Linked DNA regions of Nordella sp. HKS 07. The protein of the gene in region 2 interacts with the protein of the main gene of each other region in a pairwise test. Links are inferred from orthologs where the notes say so. Each region holds a gene or a part of one and is shown on either strand. Other genes may lie near its edges.

Region 1 (6,425 bases), 3.2 Mb from region 2 along the record:
TCGCCGAAGCTTTGTCCGATGACGGCAAGCTCTCCGGACGCGGACGTCCGCTGATCCGCGGCCTCGCCTCAGGGCTCATGACGATGGTCGGCGGCCTCGGCCATACGCTGCCCTATCTCATTCCGGATTTCTGGACCGCCACCGTCGTCGCCATGATCGTGGTATTCTTCGAGCTGTGGGCGATATCCTGGATCCGCTGGAAATACATGGACACGCCCTTCCTGCGCGCCGCCTTCCAGGTGGCGGTGGGCGGCGCCCTGGTGTTTCTCGCCGGCATCTTCATCGGCAGCTCGTGAATTGGCACAATCGCCGCGTCCGGCTATAGTCCCCCGCGCTTAGATGGGGCTGTTACAGAACTGATACGGGCATGATCACGCGGCTTGCCATTTCCGGTTACCGTTCCCTGCGTGACGTCACATTGGCGCTCGGCCGGCTGAATATCGTCACCGGCGCCAATGGCAGCGGCAAGTCGAGCCTTTATCGGGCCTTGCGCCTGCTGTCGGATGTCGCGCAAGGGCGCGTGGTGGCCTCGCTCGCCGCCGAGGGCGGCCTGTCATCGACACTGTGGGCGGGGCCGGAGAAATTCAGCCGTGAGATGAAAAGCGGCCAGCATCCGGTACAGGGTACGCGCCGCTCGGGTCCCATCAGCCTCAAGCTCGGCTTCTCCTCGGAAGACTACGGCTACGCCATCGATCTCGGCCTGCCTCCGCCGTCGCCGTCACGTTTCGCCCGCGATCCCATCATCAAGGTCGAGGCGGTGTGGACTGGCGAGCTTCTCGGCCGCGCCAATGTCATCGCCGAGCGGCATGGCGCGCATTCCCGCCTGCGCGAGAGTAGATCCGGAACCTGGCGCGACTGCACCGAGCATCTGTCGCATTTCGACAGCATGATGACCCATCGCGCCGACCCGCTCGATGGCTGGGAGCTGCTTCTTTTGCGCGAGCGGATGCGCCAGTGGCGCTTCTACGACAATCTGCGCACCGATCGCGAAGCGCCGGCGCGCCGGCCGCAGGTCGGGACTTTCACGCCGGTCCTTGCCGGCGACGGTGGCGATATCGGCGCCGCTCTTCAGACGATCATCGAGGTGGGCAACCGATCAGCGCTCGAAGAGGCAGTCGCCGACGCCTTCGACGGCGCGAGCCTCGGCGTCAATGACCGTTTCGAGATCGAGATGAAGCAGCATGGACTGCTGCGCGAGCTGAATGTCGCGGAGCTCTCCGAAGGCACGCTCAGATACATCCTGCTGATTGCCGCCCTCTTGTCGCCGCGCCCGCCCGAGCTCATGATTCTCAACGAGCCGGAAGCGAGCCTGCATCCCGATCTTCTCGGACCGCTGGCCCGCCTCGTGACCAAAGCGGCCGAGCGCTGCCAGATCATCCTCGTCTCGCATTCCTCCGAGCTCGTCGCCGCGCTCGACCGCCATCCGGAGAGCCTGCTCGTCCGGCTCGAGAAGGAGCTCGGCGAGACAATCGTGCCGGATCGGACGGCGCCGCCCTGGAAATGGCCTTCACGTTGAAGAACATCCTCTTTGTCTGCAGCCAGAACCGCCTGCGCAGTCCGACCGCCGAGCAGGTCTTCTCGACGCGCCGCGATATAGAGGTCGCTTCGGCCGGTACCAATCACAACGCCGACAATCCGCTCACCGCCGAACTCGTCGAATGGGCCGACATCATCTTCGTGATGGAGAAGGCACATCGCAGCAAGCTGCTGCAGCGCTTTCGGCCGCAGCTCAAGAAGGCGCACGTCATCTGCCTCGATATACCAGATGAGTTCGAGCTCATGGACCCGAAGCTCGTCCGCCTGCTCGAGAAGAAAGTGTCGCGTTATCTGCCGTAACCCCGCCCTTCCAGGTTCCGTCTCCCGGCGAAAGCCGGGGCGCCAATAAATTGGTGAAGCCCAGGCAACTTTGCCTGGCTCACTCTATTGAATGGATCCCGGCTTTCGCCGCTATCATATGCACACATCTCCTGAGGGATGCGCCCTTACCCTCGCCCCGCTTTAGCGGGGAGAGGGAGGGGCCCATTGCGCAGCAATGGGAGGGTGAGGGGCTTTTGCGAGATTGAGTTCGACCTCAGACAACTGAACGCTCTCGCGACAAGCATGCCCTCACTGCGTCGGTGGCCGTGCCCCTCACCCTTCCCGCCGCTGCGCGTCGGGCCCCTTCCCTCTCCCCGCTGCGCTTCGCTTGCAGGGCGAGGGTAAAGCGGCAAGCCGGCCATCAGATGTGTGAATCCGATAGCGGCGAAAGCCGGGATGACGATGGTATAGGGCGCGGGCTCAGCTCCTGAGCACGCCGCCGGTCGCCTTGTGGACCTGCGCCACGATCTTCTGCGACAGGGCGTCGATCTCTTCCTCGGTCAGCGTCTTCTCGCGCGGCTGGATCGTCACCTCGATGGCGAGCGACGCCTTGCCCGCCTCGAGCGTGCCGCCGGCGAAACGGTCGAACACGACGACATCCGAGATCAGCTGCTTGTCGGTGCCCTTGGCGGCTTTCACGACCTTGTCGGCCTCGATCGTTTCGTCGACGACGAAGGCGAAGTCGCGCTTCAGCGCCATGAGGTCCGACGCCTTGAGAGCCGCGCGGGTATTGCCCCGGCCCTTGGTCCCCGGAATGGCGCTGAGATTGACCTCGAAGGCGACCAGCGGTCCCTTCACGTCCATTTCCGCCAGGATGCGCGGATGGATCTCGCCGAAGGTCGCGAGCTTGTTCTGCGGGCCCATCTGGATCGTGCCGGAGCGGCCGGGATGATACCAGGAGGGCGCTTCTGCCACGATCTGCATGGTCGCGACAGGAGCCCCGGCCGCATCGAGCACCGCGAGCGCGTCGGCCTTGGCCGTGAAGACGTCGACAGCGCGTTGACCGCCCATCCAGTTGCGCGGCACGGCATCGCCGCGCCGCGTGCCGGCGGCGCGCAGAGTCTCATCTTCAGGCTTGTCGCCGGCATAGGCCTGGCCCACTTCGAACAGCGCCACGTCCTGGACGCCGCGCGCCATATTGCGCCCCGTCGCGGCGATGAGATTGGGCAGAAGCGACGGCCGCATGTCGGACAATTCCGACGAGATCGGATTGGCGAGCACGAGATCGCGGTTGCGCTGGCCGTCATTGAAGAGCCTGGCATGCGCCTCGGGCAGGAACGACCAGGTGACGGCCTCATTGAGGCCGCGCGTCGCCAGCGTCCGCCTGGCCTGGATCATACGCCGCTGCAGCGAACTCAAGACCGGCTTGGCGATCGGTGAAAGCCGCGGCATCTCGGCGAAGGGCACTCTGTCGAGCCCATAGATGCGGCAGACTTCCTCGACGAGATCGGACTCGCCATGGACATCGGGCCGCCAGGAGGGAACGGCGCAGGAAAGCCCGTCCGGCGTCTCGGTAACGGCGAAGCCGAGGGCGGTGAGGATTGCCTTCTGACGGGCTTCCGGGATTTCGACGCCGCCTAGCCTCGCCACCCGCCCGCGGCGGAGCAGATAGCTGCGCTTGGTGTCGGGCGCATGCCCGGCGATGACGAGTTCGGACGGCTCGCCGCCGCACAGTTCGAGGATCATCTCAGTGCCGAATTCCGAGCCCGCTTGCGTGAATTCCGGATCGACGCCGCGCTCGAAGCGGTAGCGCGCATCGGACAGCACGCCGAGTTTGCGCCCGGTCGCGGCGGTGCGCAGCGGATCGAAATAGGCCGCTTCGAGGAAGACATTGACGGTCTTGTCAGACACGCCCGATTCCTCTCCGCCCATGATGCCGCCCAGAGCCTCGGGCCGGCGCTCATCGGCGATGACCGTCATATTGCCGTCGAGCCAATAGGTCTTGCCGTCGAGCGCGCGCAGATACTCGCCACGCTTGGCGAGTCTCGCATGCAGCGAGCCCTTGATCTTGTCGGCGTCGAATACATGCAGCGGCCGGCCATAGGAGAAAGTGATGTAATTGGTGATGTCGACGAGGGCGGAGATCGGCCTGAGCCCGATTGCCTTCAGCCGGTTCCGCAGCCATGCGGGCGACGGGCCGTTCTTGACGCCTCTGATGTAGCGCCCGACGAAGAGCGGGCAGGGACTGACATCGCCGCCGTCGAAAATCAGCGAGACGCCGACCGGCGATTTGAAGCGGCCTGGAATGACAGGTGCGGCGAGCGGCTTCAGCGTGCCGAGACCTTTGGCGGCGAGGTCGCGGGCAATGCCATAGATTCCGAGCGCGTCGGGTCGGTTCGGCGTAACCTTGATGTAGATCATCGGGTCGGCAAGGCCGAGCGCTTCCGCCGCGGGTGAGCCGATCGGCGCCGTCTGGTCGAGCTCGATAATGCCGTCATGCTCCTCCGAGAGCATGAGCTCGCGCTCGGAGACGAGCATGCCGTTCGATTCGACACCACGGATGACGCCCTTTTCGAGCGTCATTTTGGTGCCTGGAATATAGGCGCCGGGCGGCGCGAAGATCGCCTTCATGCCGGTCTTGGCATTCGGCGCGCCGCACACGACCTGGATGAGGCCGGAACGGGTGACGACGTCGCAGACGCGCAAGCGGTCGGCATTGGGATGCGGACGCGCTTCCTTCACATAGGCGACGGTGAAGGGGGCGAGCGGCTTCGACTTGTCCTCGACCGCTTCGACCTCGAGGCCGATACCGATGAGGCCGTCGACGATCTGGTCAAGCGTGGCGTCGGTGTCGAGATAGTCCTTGAGCCAGGAGAGGGTGAATTTCATCAGGAGAGCCCTCCGGCGAGAGTGGGGACTTGCAGAGCGCGGAAGCCGTAATGGCGCAGCCAGCGCAGATCGGCCTCGAAGAAGGCGCGCAGATCCGGGATTCCGTATTTCAGCATGGCGATGCGGTCGAGGCCCATGCCGAAGGCGAAGCCCTGATAGCGCTCAGGGTCCAGGCCGCCGGCCTTGATCACGCTCGGATGCACCATGCCGCTGCCGAGGATTTCGAGCCAGGACGAGCCTTCGCCGATTTTCACCTGGCCGCCTTCCCACGAGCAGTTGATGTCGACTTCCATCGACGGCTCGGTGAAGGGGAAATGCGAGGCGCGGAAGCGCATCTTGACGTCATCGATCTCGAAGAACGCCTTGCAGAATTCGGCGAGCGCCCATTTGAGATGGCCGAGATGCGTCTCCTCGTCGATGACGAGGCCCTCGATCTGGTGGAACATCGGGGTGTGCGTCTGGTCCGAATCGGAGCGGAAGGTGCGCCCGGGCGCGATGATGCGGATCGGCGGCTTGCCCTCGAGCATCGTGCGGATCTGCACCGGCGAGGTGTGGGTGCGCAGCAGCATCCGCGAGCCGTCAGCCTTGGGCTGGAAGTAGAAGGTGTCGTGCTCCTGGCGCGCCGGGTGCTCCGGCGGGATGTTGAGCGCGGTGAAATTGTAGAAATCGTTCTCGATATGGGGGCCTTCGGCTACGGAGAAGCCGAGATCGCCCCAGATCTGCACCACTTCCTCCCACACCTGGCTCACCGGGTGAATGGTCCCTTGCGCTTCCGGACGCGTCGGCAGGGTTACGTCGATCTTCTCGGTGACGAGACGGGCTTCGAGCGCCGTGGCCTGAAGCGCCGCCTTGCGCGCGCTGAGCGCCTCCGTGACCTTCTCCTTCAGCGCATTGAGCTCGGCGCCGGCCGTCTTGCGCTCTTCCGGCGCCATGGCGCCCAGCGTCTTCATGCGCTCGGAAATGGCGCCCTTCTTGCCGAGAGCCGAGACGCGTAAGCTCTCGAGCTCGGTCTCGTCCGCCGCGCTGGCGATGCCGTCGATCAGCGATTGTTCCAGATTTTGCAGACTCATCTGTGGGTCTTTCAACGAAAAAGGCCGGGCCGATGGCGCTTCATGGAGCGCCAGCGAAAGCCCGGCCCGAACCGATGGATGCTGACGAGGCTCAGAGAGCCGCTTTCGCCTTTTCGACGAGAGCGGCGAAAGCCTGAGGCTCGCGCACGGCGAGATCGGCCAGAACCTTGCGGTCGATCTCGATACCGGCCTTGCCGAGCCCGTTGATAAATCGGCCATAGGTGAGGCCGAGTTCGCGGGTCGCCGCATTGATGCGCTGGATCCACAGAGCGCGGAAATTGCGCTTCTTGTTGCGCCGGTCGCGATACTGATACTGCTGCGCCTTCTCTACCGCCTGGACGGCGACGCGGAAGATGTTCTTGCGGCGGCTGAAATAGCCGGACGCGCTCTTGATGACTTTCTTGTGGGCGGCTCTGGCCGTCACACCACGCTTTACGCGGGACATGTCTTAAACTCCTTGCAGCGGCTTAGCGGGCATAAGGCATATGAATCTTGACCAGGCGCTCATCGCCCTCGGCCAGAATCATGGAGCCCCGCTGATTGCGGATCTGCTTGTTGGTGCGCTTGATCATGCCGTGGCGCTTGCCAGCCTGACCGGCCTTGATGCGACCGGTCGCCGTGACCTTGAATCGCTTCTTGGCCGACGATTTCGTCTTCATTTTGGGCATT
Region 2 (6,294 bases):
CCATGGATTTTTCGGGCCGATGCTTAGCTAACGCATCGGCTTTTCCGAAAAGTCTGGATGGCCGCCTCAAGGTGCGGCCATGGACTTTTCGGGCCGATGCGTCGGATCAGCCTTCCGTTTTGACGCCCAGGCGGCCGGCGAGGTCCTGGACGAACTGCCAGGCGACACGGCCCGAGCGGCTGCCGCGCGTCGCCGTCCATTCGATGGCCTGCGCGCGCACGTCTTCCGGCTTGACGTCCAGATTGAAGCGCTTCACGTAACCATCGATCATACTTAGGAATTCCTCCTGCGAGCAATTGTGGAAGCCGAGCCACAGGCCGAAGCGGTCGGAGAGCGATACTTTCTCCTGCACGGCCTCCGAAGGGTTGATGGCGGTCGAGCGCTCATTCTCCATCATGTCACGCGGCAGGAGGTGCCGGCGATTGGAGGTCGCATAGAAGATCATGTTCACGGGCCGCCCCTCGATGCCCCCCTCGAGCGCCGCCTTGAGTGACTTGTAGGAGGTGTCATTGGCGTCGAAGGAGAGATCGTCGCAGAACACGATGAAGTAGAGCTCCGGATTGGCGCGGATCAGCATCATGAGCTGCGGCAGGCTTTCGATGTCCTCGCGATGGATTTCGACCAGCTTGAGGTTACCGCCCGTTTCCCCGTTGACCAGATGGTGGGCGGCCTTGACCAGGGAGCTCTTGCCCATGCCGCGGGCACCCCAGAGCAACGCATTGTTGGCGGGAAGCCCCTTGGCGAATCGGCGGGTATTGTCGATCAGGATATCGCGGGTCTGGTCGATGCCGCGCAAAAGCTCGATATCCACCCGGTTGACTTTCGCTACAGGCTCCAGCCGTCGATGATGGGCGTTCCAGACGAAGGCTGAGGCTGCCCCAAGGTCGACGGGGGGGCGGCGGGGCAGGGGCGAGTCTTTCCAGAGCAACGGCAATCCGGCTCAGAATGGCGGCATAGTCATCAGGGACGGTGTCTTTGGGCATGGCGCCGGTCCATAGCCTTAAGGGGTCCGGGCGGCAAGCAGCCGGGACGCATAAGCGGTTCCAGCCGGTTGCAATGGCCGGTTTCGTCGGTATATACCCCAGAACCCAAAACCGGGCGGCCTAAATCCCCGCCTTTCCGCCGCTCAGAGGAGACGACCTGAATGTTCATTACCCCCGCTTTCGCCCAGGCCACGGGGAGCCCCGGCACCGGCGACTTCATCGGCATGATCCTGCCGTTGGTGATGATCATGGTGGTCTTCTGGTTCCTGCTCATCCGCCCGCAGCAGAAGCGCCAGAAAGAACACCAGCAATTGATCAGCAAGGTCGCCCGCGGTGACACGATCGTGACATCGGGCGGCCTCATTGGCCGCGTATCCAAGGTCGTGGATGAGCGCGAGCTTCTGGTCGAAGTCGGAGAGAATGTGAAGGTGCGGGTCGTGCGTAGCGCCATTTCCGAGGTCCGGGCCAAGGGCGAGCCCATCAAAGACGACGCCGCCAAGAAGTAAGATCGGCCGCATGCCACATTGTTCCAGCCGGAGAGAATCTCACGATCTGGCCATCGCTTTTCGTTTCGGTGCCTTGCCGGCGCGATTGGTCTATATAGACGCGGGAAACGAAACCGCCGGCAGCGCCCGGGCGAAAAGGTCGGACCGTTAAGATGCTCAATTTCTCTCGCTGGAAAATCATCGCCATCCTGGCATCGATCCTGGCCGGCATTATCTTCGCTCTGCCCAATGTCCTGCCCAAGGACATGCAGGACAAGCTGCGCGAACACACGATCCTGCGGCCGATAACCCTTGGGCTCGACCTGCAGGGCGGCTCGAACGTCCTCATGGAAGTCGACCGCAAGGAACTCACCAACACGCTGATCGTGCAGCAGATGGGCGACGTCCGCGCCGCCCTGCGCGAGGCGCGCATTGGCTATAAGCTGAACCGCACGCCGAGTGGCGTCACCGTGCAGATCAACAATGCCGACGATGCCGACAAGGCCTACGGCGTTCTGCGCAATCTGACCCAGCCGATCGACACCGGCATGTTCGGCACCGGCGTCGCCAGCCATATCTTCAGCCTTTCCCGCTCCGGCCAGCAGTTCACCTTCGCCTTCAATGACGCCGGCCTCGAATCGCGCGTGAGCCAGGCGGTCGAGCAATCTCTGCGCATCATCGAGAATCGCGTCAACGGCACCGGCATCGCCGAGGCCTCCATCCAGCGGCAGGGCAGGGACCGCATCGTCATCCAGCTGCCGGGCGTCGGTGACCCCGACCAGGTCGTCAAGATGATCGGCCAGACGGCGAAGCTGACCTTCCAGCTCGTCTGCGAAAGCCAGCCCGTCAATCCGACGGACAATCCGCCACCCGAGTGCGCCGCCTATCCGATGAAGGAGAATCCGCAGCAGAATATGTGGGTGCAGACCTCGAGCGCCGCGACCGTCGACGGCGCCGATCTGAGCAATGCCTCGTCCGGCTTCGATTCGCGCACCAACGAGCCGATCGTCTCCTTCAAGTTCAACCAGAAGGGCGCGCTGCGCTTCGGCAAGCTCACCACTGACAATGTCGGCAAGCCTTTCGCCATCATCCTCGACCAGGAAGTCATCAGCGCGCCGCGCATCAACGAGCCCATTCTCGGCGGGACCGGGCAGATCTCCGGCAACTTCACAGTCCAGGAGGCCAATAGCCTGGCGATCGTGCTGAAGTCGGGCGCCTTGCCGGCCCGCCTTGTCGCGGTCGAGCAGCGTACCGTCGGGCCGAGCCTCGGCTCCGACTCGATCCGCGCCGGCGCCATCGCCTCCATTATCGCGCTGGTCGCTGTCATGACCTTCATGCTGATCGCCTACGGGCTCTTCGGCATCTTCGCCAATATCGCTCTCATCGTGAACCTCATCCTGCTTATCGGCATTATGTCCGTGGCGGGCTTCACGCTGACCCTCCCGGGCATCGCCGGCATCGTGCTGACCATGGGCATCGCGGTCGACTCCAACGTGCTCGTCTATGAGCGCATACGCGAGGAATGGCGGCACGGGCGAACCGCGTTCAATTCGATCGAGACGGGTTTCAAGGCGGCGCTCGCCACGGTGCTCGATCTGAATATCACTTCCTTCATTGCCGCCGTCGTCCTGTTCGGCGTGGGCTCGGGTCCGGTGAAGGGCTTCGCTATCGCGCATGCGATCGGCATCATCACCACCGTATTCACGGCCTTCACCGTCACCCGGCTCATCGTGTTCTGGTGGGTCAGGACGACCAAGCCCAAAGAGGTTCCGCTGTAAGCGGGAGATCATATGTTCAAGCCTATTCGCTTCATTCCGGACGACACCAAGATCAGGTTCATGCTCTGGAGCCGGTACGGCTATTTCGCCTCCGGCATCGCCTGTCTGGCCTCCATCCTGCTTTTCGTCTTTGTCGGTCTCAATTACGGCGTCGATTTCAAGGGCGGCACGGTCTTCGTCATCCGCACCGAGCAGCCCGCCAATCTCGACGAGTTGCGCTCAAAAGTGAACAGCCTGGGCTTCGGCGATGCGGAATTGCAGGAATTCGGCACCGGCGGCCATGAGGTGCTGATCCGTCTGCCGACCATCGAAGGCGGCGAGGATGTGCAGCGCAACGTCCAGACCAAGGTGAAGGAAATTCTGGGGGCAGGGGTCGAGTATCTCTCCATCGATGTCGTCGGCCCGAAGGTTTCGGGCGAGCTGGCGGAATGGAGTATCTTCGCCGTGCTCATCGCCATCATCGGGATCCTGATCTACATATGGTTCCGGTTCGAATGGCAATTCGCCATCGCGACGGTGATGTCGTTGCTGCACGACGTCCTGCTGTCGATCGGCTTCTTCATCCTGATCAAGATCGAATTCAACCTGCAGCTCATCGCGGCACTGCTCACCATCGTCGGTTATTCGCTCAACGATACCGTCGTCGTCTTCGACCGTGTCCGTGAATATCTGCGCAAGTACAAGCAGATGCCGTTGGCCGACCTGATCGACTTCTCGGTCAACAGCGTTTTGCCGCGTACCCTCCTGACTTCGGTCACCACGCTTCTGGCCCTGATCTCCCTCTATATCTTCGGCGGCGAAGTGCTGAAGGGCTTCACGCTCGCCATGATCTGGGGTGTCTGCGTCGCGACCTATTCGTCGATCTTCTCGGCCGCCTCGCTGCTGGCGCTGCTCGGCGTGAACCGCGATGCGATCCAGGTAGGGGGCGCTCCCGAGGCGGCGAAGGCCAAGACCGGTGACAAGGTGAGCCGCAAGCCGGCCCCGGCGCGTCCGTGACCCGGGGTGCATGCCCGGCGTGATCGGAGGATCATGGCAGAGGACAACCGGTTCTTCCCGCATCGGGCTCCCATCGATTCCTATGGGAATGGCGGCTTCCGTTTTGGCGGTATGTCGCATCAGGGATCGATCCTGATCCTGGGCGACGGCATGCATGCCTGGACGGCGACGCGCTTCGCCGATGTGACGGTGGCGGACTTCGCCATGGTGCTCGAAGCGCAGAAGCGGCCTTACTCCTTCATTCTGGGGACCGGTACGGCGGCGCCCGCACCGTCGCGGCCCCTGATCGCCGCCTTCGACAAGGCCGGCATCGGCCTGCAGATCATGACCACGGGGGCGGCGGTCCGCACCTATAACATCCTGCTGGGCGAGAACCGTGACATCTGGGCCGGCCTGATTGCCGTCGACACGGTGCGATGAGCGCCGACTACTGCCATGTGCTGGTGCGCCAGGGCGACAAGGACCGCTATCTGTCGACCCTTCTGGCGCCCGATGCCAAGCGGGCACAGCTCCTGGCGCTCTATGCCTTCAATATCGAAATCGCCCGCATCCGCGAAACAGTGAGCGAGGCCGCCCTTGGAGAGATCCGTCTGCAATGGTGGACCGACGCTGTCGAGGCCCTCTATGCCGGCGAGAAGGAGGGCCATCCGGTCATCGAGGCCCTGGCGCCGGTCATCACCGAGGCGGGACTTCCAAAGCACGCGCTCATCAACATGATCGAGGCCCGGCGCTTCGATCTCTATGACGACCCCATGCCGAGCCTGCAGCAGCTCGAGGGTTATCTCGGCGAAACCTCCTCGATGCTGATCCAGCTTTCGGCGATGATCCTGGATAAAAACAGGGCGCAGCGTCTCGGCGATATTTCGGGGCTCGCCGGCGTCGCCATGGGCATCACCGGCCTGTTGCGCTCCCTGCCGTTGCAGCGCAAGCGCGGCCAGTGCTATGTGCCGGCCGAGATGCTTGTCCGCCATGGCCTGACGCCGGCGCATCTCTTGTCCGGGCGCGATCCCGAGGCCATCGCCAAGGTGCTTGCCGAATTGCGCGCCCATGCGCAGACGCGTCTCGGCGAGGCGCGGGCGCTGACCGGCGTGCTCACGCCGGAGGTCATTCCCGCCTATCTGCCGGCGAGCCTCACCGAACTCTATCTCAAGCGTCTGGCCAGGCTGGGGGCGGGCGCCCTGACCGAGATCGCCGAGATCGCGCAATGGCGGCGGCAATGGGCGCTGTACAGAAGAGCGCGATCCCAGACATTGTAACGCCACAATCGGCCCCTCACAGTCCGTTGTGAGATAGCCACGGAGTCTCCATGAGTCTCGCCGACCGCCTGCACCGTCTGGTCCCGGATCTCTCCGCTTCGCTCGCCCGCTTTCCCGTTCCAGCCGCCGTCTCCGTCCTGCTTGTCGTCTATGCCAATCTCGATGTCGCCGGCATCGCCAGCAACGGCACGAATTCCGACAACCAGGTCTATCTCGGAGGTGCCGCGGCTTTCATCGCGGCGGGAGCGGCGCATTATTTCGCCCAGTGTCGCGGCCTGTCACGTTCGGCCGAGTTGATCCTGGCGCTTTTCGCCGCGCTGGCCGCCAGCGCCTTGGCCTATTGGGACGTCTATCTGAGCTCGTCGCATCTCTTCCTCTTCGCCGGCCTGCTGCCGCTCCTGATGATCGCGGGCTTCCTCAGATCGGACGCGAAGCAGGGGGCGCTCTGGCTCTTCAACCTGCGGCTCGGACTCGCGGTGCTGCTGGCCGCGATCGTCGGCCTCATTTTCGCGGGCGGCATATCGGCAATCCTGGCGAGTCTCGAATTCCTCTTCAATGTCGACCTGCCATGGAAGGCGCATGAGCATGTCTGGGTCACCGCCGCGACCCTCATCGCGCCCCTCTTCGAATTGTCCCTCATGCCGGCGCGCCTCGATGAGGAGGTAGCGCTGACCGGCGGGCGCGACACACTCATCGAGCGCGGCGTCTCGGTCCTCGTCAACTACATCATGGTGCCGATCGCCGTTATCTACACGCTGATCCTGCATGCCTATGCGGTGAAGATCCTCATCGACGG

The links.
Region 1: the proteins of secD (region 2) and pheT interact in binary tests that used the Escherichia coli proteins (3 or more experiments, as listed by UniProt). The link is inferred for Nordella sp. HKS 07 from one-to-one orthologs.

Annotation. Positions count from the first base shown.
Region 1 is NZ_CP049258.1:2,828,297-2,834,721, forward strand. What follows is about bases 1,983-5,086. They hold pheT (phenylalanine--tRNA ligase subunit beta), read right to left. Parts: upstream 4,687-5,086; coding sequence 2,278-4,686; downstream 1,983-2,277. Other genes in these bases: pheS (phenylalanine--tRNA ligase subunit alpha), read right to left, coding at 4,686-5,086. In the rest of the region: iron exporter MbfA, read left to right, coding at 1-296; G5V57_RS13345 (AAA family ATPase), read left to right, coding at 368-1,516; G5V57_RS13350 (low molecular weight protein tyrosine phosphatase family protein), read left to right, coding at 1,513-1,836; more of pheS, read right to left, coding at 5,087-5,756; rplT (50S ribosomal protein L20), read right to left, coding at 5,848-6,201; rpmI (50S ribosomal protein L35), read right to left, coding at 6,224-6,415.
Region 2 is NZ_CP049258.1:5,998,867-6,005,160, forward strand. The notes cover bases 971-3,943. They hold secD (protein translocase subunit SecD), read left to right. Parts: upstream 971-1,641; coding sequence 1,642-3,246; downstream 3,247-3,943. Other genes in these bases: yajC (preprotein translocase subunit YajC), read left to right, coding at 1,145-1,489; secF (protein translocase subunit SecF), read left to right, coding at 3,259-3,943. Also shown: more of secF, read left to right, coding at 3,944-4,242; G5V57_RS28240 (Mth938-like domain-containing protein), read left to right, coding at 4,276-4,662; G5V57_RS28245 (phytoene/squalene synthase family protein), read left to right, coding at 4,659-5,498; G5V57_RS28250 (DUF4153 domain-containing protein), read left to right, coding at 5,549-6,294. UniProt on the Escherichia coli protein: Part of the Sec protein translocase complex. Interacts with the SecYEG preprotein conducting channel. SecDF uses the proton motive force (PMF) to complete protein translocation after the ATP-dependent function of SecA.